2 regions of the Maribacter sp. TH_r10 genome follow, and region 2 is predicted to be linked to the other one. Evidence: riboswitches for the same ligand, from Rfam matches in the RefSeq annotation. Region 2 holds a riboswitch; the other holds the start of a gene.

Region 1 (2,413 bases), on a different contig from region 2:
CCAATATTCCGCATCTATCCCTTTTTCCAAAACACTTTCAATACTCAGGTTAAGACTGCCAGTCTGTTTTGTATTCGACCATGGGTAAGATGTGTTGGCATCTTTTAAGAACATGGCTGCCCAACTATTTCCGCCAGGTAAGTACCAAACATCCTTGTATAAGGCTCCGCTTAGAACCTCAGGTTTGTTTTCTGCATTTTGGGCCAAGGTCTTAACATGGTTGTAAGAATCCGCGATTTCCCTGAAAATTGAATCTGCTAGCTCTTCTTTTTGAAAGAAAGGGGCTATGAATTTAATCCATTCGGCCTTGCCTAAAGGAGTTTCCTCGGTCCAATCGCCATTATAAACAACAGGGATATTGGAACGCTGTAGGGTTTCATAAGCTTTGTTCTGATTATTGATGCTGAAACCTATAATGACTTCAGGATTCAATTCAATGACCATTTCAGTGTTGATCGATTCATTATTACCCAATTCTTTTATTTTACCAGCATCGATTAATTCTCTGGTTTTTTTTGATGATATATATTGGGTGTCGGGAAAACCTTTCAAAGCATCAATTACTCCTAAGGCTTCCAATGTTGGAATATGTGTTGTTGAGGTTGAAACGATATTATGTACGGGTACCCCGATTATAGCGTCGAATTCTTCTTTATTCAGTGTAATTGTAGCTAATTTTTCTTTTGGGACCAATGCATATTTATAACTGGTTTGGGCATTGGGCCATGGTGAAGAAACATTGATGATGGTAATCCCTGAACCTGTTTTCTCTACCGTAAACCCTTTTGCGTATTCAATGGCAATCGTTTTTGTTTCCAATGTTGAAGGAAATGTTTCTTTGGATTTTTCCTTACAAGAAAAGAACAGACAGAAAATAAAAGGAAGAAGTAGAGTGAATCTCATTTTAATGTTGGGTATGTTTTCAATATATTCGCTAAAAATGATCGCAAGGTAACAAATGTCACAATTCTAGAATGGATGGAATTTTACTTTTGTTTAAAATTTAAATATGCGCGATAGCTCAAATACCACTATTTATATAATCGCAGGGATTATAATACTTCACTTTGTGGTGGGCTTTATCTGGTTGGCCATAAAACTTAGCAAAAAAAAGGGCGATAAATAACTATTTAAGTTTAATTTTGCACCGAATTTGGTTTTGTCACTTTCACGGTGACTAAATTAAAAGGGAATCCAGTGTAATTCTGGAACTGTTCCCGCAACTGTAAGTTTATGCCATTTCGCGAGTTTTGGCACCTTCATTAAAATGGAGGGGGTTATTTACTACATAGTCACTGTCCGATTACTTGGGTGGGAAGACAAAATAACTTTAGACAAGTCAGGAGACCTGCCAACTTCACAAACAATGGAATTCGATAGACTTTCGGGTAAAAAGTCATTGGTATGAAGAAAACACTTTTATTTTCCTTACTTGTTTTTATAAGCCTAAACAAGGCTTTTGCACAAGAGAACCCTGTCATCAACCTAAAAGAGGTCGTTGTTTCCGATATTCGCCTAAAGCGGTATGCTGAAGGTCATAAGGTTACTGAATTGCGGGATAGCACTGTGAGACAACAGAATAATTCATTTACCTCCCTGTTGGCTTTTAATTCAAATATTTATTTCAAGGAAAATGGTTTTGGTATGGTTTCATCCCCTGCTTTTAGGGGTACCAATGCCTCACATACTGCGGTAATCTGGAACGGTATCAATATCAATTCCCAATTAAATGGGCAGACGGACTTCAATACCATTGACCCTTTAAGTTATAATTCGATTGGTATTCGAAGTGGGGGAGGAAGTGTACAGTATGGTTCCGGTGCCATTGGTGGGAGTGTTCATTTGAACAACGACCTTCGGTTTGATGATCATTTTGAACATCGGGTTTTATTGGGTTACGGAAGTTTCGAAACTAAAACAATCAATTATAACCAAAGCTATGGGGATTCCCGATGGTCGTCCAATTTTGGAATCAATTATAAAAAATCGGATAACGACTATAAATATTTAAAGACCGATACCAAGAATGTTAATGGGGAATTTGAGCGATTGAACTTTAATTTCAATGCCGGTTACGTACTTTCCGATAAACAGGTCATGCGTCTCTATCATCAGAGTTTTATTGGGGATAGAAACCTATCGGGAACCCTAGTGGCAGAAGGCCGAAGTAAGTATAAAGACAACCAATACCGTACCCAATTGGAGTGGGGGCGTTTTGGGGAAAAAGCAACTTCAAGGGTAAAAGTGGCCTATTTGCAAGAAGAGTTTAGGTATTATGAGAATAAAGACTCTGACAACCATTCCTTTGGCAAAGTGTCAACTTTTTTGGCCCGATATTCTTTGGATATGAAGTTATCCAAAGTATTTAGGTTAAACTCATTTCTGGAATTTGATAACTATAAAGGGAAAGGGG
Region 2 (2,413 bases):
TCCAATTTTATGAACAATAGTACGAGAATTGGTAAATGGTCGGAGTATTGGAAAGATGGAAGTAAAAAATTCGAGGGAGAGGTTTTGGAAGGAAAACCCCTTTGCATCAACTATTGGACAGAAGAAGGTGGGCAAACACTTAAAAACGGTACGGGAATGTATTATACGGAATGGGTGACACGATCCAGTACAACCATCTATGAAACGGAATTCAAAAATTATTTAAAGGACGGTACGGCGAAAAGTATCAAAGATGGTCGACTTACCTTATATCAAGAATATAAAGAAGATAAACAGCACGGTTATACCAGATCTTATTATGATGACGGAAGCGTAAAAGATGAAAAGTATTACGAGGATGGAAAACTGATTTCTTCGAAAAAATTACCATGATCTAAAGAACTTAAAGTGTGCATGTCCCTTATCGGGACCATTTAGGTGCATTGGCAAAAAAAAACCGAGCGAATGAAAAGAACACTTGAAGAACAGCGAATTGATTTTTCCAATCAAAAATTTCTGGCCACACCCTTGGCGGGTTTGATCGTGTGGACGATTATTGGGCTTATCGGTATTTTTTTCTCGGATTTTGTGGCCGTATGGTCAATTTTCATAGGAACCGGAAGCATTGTGTACTTTGCTCTGTTTCTTTCTAAATTTACGGGTGAAAATTTCCTGAATAAAAGTAAACCGAAGAATGAATTTGATAAATTGTTCTTTTTTACGGTGGCGCAAGCGGTTATGGTCTACGCCATTGCAATTCCGTTTTTTCTAGTGGACTATTCGTCGTTACCACTGACAGTAGGGATTTTAACCGGACTAATGTGGCTTCCGTTTTCCTGGATTATTAACCATTGGGTGGGGATTTTCCATACGCTGACAAGGACAATTTTAGTACTTTCACTATGGTATCTGCTTCCTGAATACAGGTTCAGTGCAATTCCCTTTGGAATAGTGCTGATTTATCTAGTTACGATACTGATTTTGAAGAACAGAAAGAAAGTGGAGAAAGAACTATCGACAACAACACCTCTCAAATAAAACCGTTTTTCAACGCTACTTAATAAAATAAACCTTTTTTTCTTCCATTGGTTATTTGGGAATAGGGGCATAGGTATGTGTGTATTAATGTGTTGGGAATCCATGCGGGATTAAAGGCACCATTCCATTCAAAAAAATTAAAAAAATAAGTAACCCACTTAAAAATTTTATCATAATTTTGACCTGATTTTCGGTTACATATTCTTTTTTGAAGAATGGTATTAAAAGGGAATCAGGTGTAAATCCTGAACAGTTCCCGCTGCTGTAAATCCCTTCCGGTTGTTCCGGAAAAAATCTTTTTAACAAACCACTGTCTTTTAAGATGGGAAGGGTTAAAAAGAGGGATGAGTCAGAAGACCTGCCGCAATTCACATAGACAGAGCTTTCGGGAGTTATAGCTTTGGGTAGATTTTCTATTCTGACCATATCCCCATTGTTTTGTTTTGTAAATAAGTTAATGCAAATTATTAACCTCAATACAATTCAAATGCAATTAAAATCAACCTTTAAAGTATTGACCCTCTTGGTGGGTGTCCTCTTTTTTTCGTCCTGTAGCGACGATGATGAAGATGATGTAGTACCTATGTTCTTCACCGATTCCGATTATCAGACGGAATATGAGTTTACCTTGGGCGATACGTTGGTAATCGACCATGAAATACAGCATATACCATTGAATACGGCTTTTAGCTGGGTATTGGGAGAAACCGTAATCTCCACCACTAAAAATCTGGAGTATATTGTTGGGGAAGCAGGGACCTTCGCGCTTGAATTCAACGCAAAGGCGGAAAATGATTCCCTCTTTAGATCGTACCAATTGACGGTAAACGATCCTTATGACTTGTACTATCGGCCAAAGACGGAAAACAGTAGCGAATATATTTCAGAAATAATCGAATACAAACCCGCACCGGGACAGTTTATCAATGATACCTATGGTACCATGGAAGCTGCGGGGAAAATCGTCGGTGGAAAATCCGACCTTCTTTCCTTGGGAGCTTGGGGCGGTTACGTGGTTTTTTCTTTTGACCATACCATAGAAAACCGGGAAGATGCCAAGGATTTTGTTGTGTACGGCAATGCGATGAACGGACTTTCAGAACCCGGGATCGTACAGGTTTCATTTGATGAAAATGGGAATGGGTTACCTGATGATGCTTGGTATGAACTGGCAGGGAGTGCCCATGACGCTGAAACCACTTTATTGGATTATGCGACTGTGTATACCAATCCCGGCGAACATGCCGATGTACCTTGGGTCGATAATTTGAATAATGAAGGAAGTGTATTGGTCAGTTCTTACCATGCGCAAAACTATTATCCACTATTTATAGAAGAGCAAGAGCAGGTTACCTTTAACGGTACCAGGGTGTTT

What was found. A riboswitch is a leader RNA that binds a small molecule or an ion and turns the genes downstream of it on or off. The one in region 2 is predicted to bind cobalamin.
Region 1: linked by a shared signal. The riboswitch ahead of R3X28_RS06595 (TonB-dependent receptor plug domain-containing protein) and the one ahead of R3X28_RS16305 (hypothetical protein) in region 2 are both predicted to bind cobalamin.

Annotation. Positions count from the first base shown of each region.
Region 1 covers NZ_JAWMPY010000002.1:297,977-300,389, forward strand. The annotation lists gene R3X28_RS06590 (ABC transporter substrate-binding protein) at 1-903, opposite strand, end outside; cobalamin riboswitch at 1,138-1,371, shown strand; gene R3X28_RS06595 (TonB-dependent receptor plug domain-containing protein) at 1,405-2,413, shown strand, end outside.
Region 2 covers NZ_JAWMPY010000008.1:104,786-107,198, reverse strand. The annotation lists gene R3X28_RS16315 (DUF4375 domain-containing protein) at 1-393, shown strand, start outside; gene R3X28_RS16310 (DUF7010 family protein) at 466-1,038, shown strand; cobalamin riboswitch at 1,213-1,419, shown strand; gene R3X28_RS16305 (hypothetical protein) at 1,526-2,413, shown strand, end outside.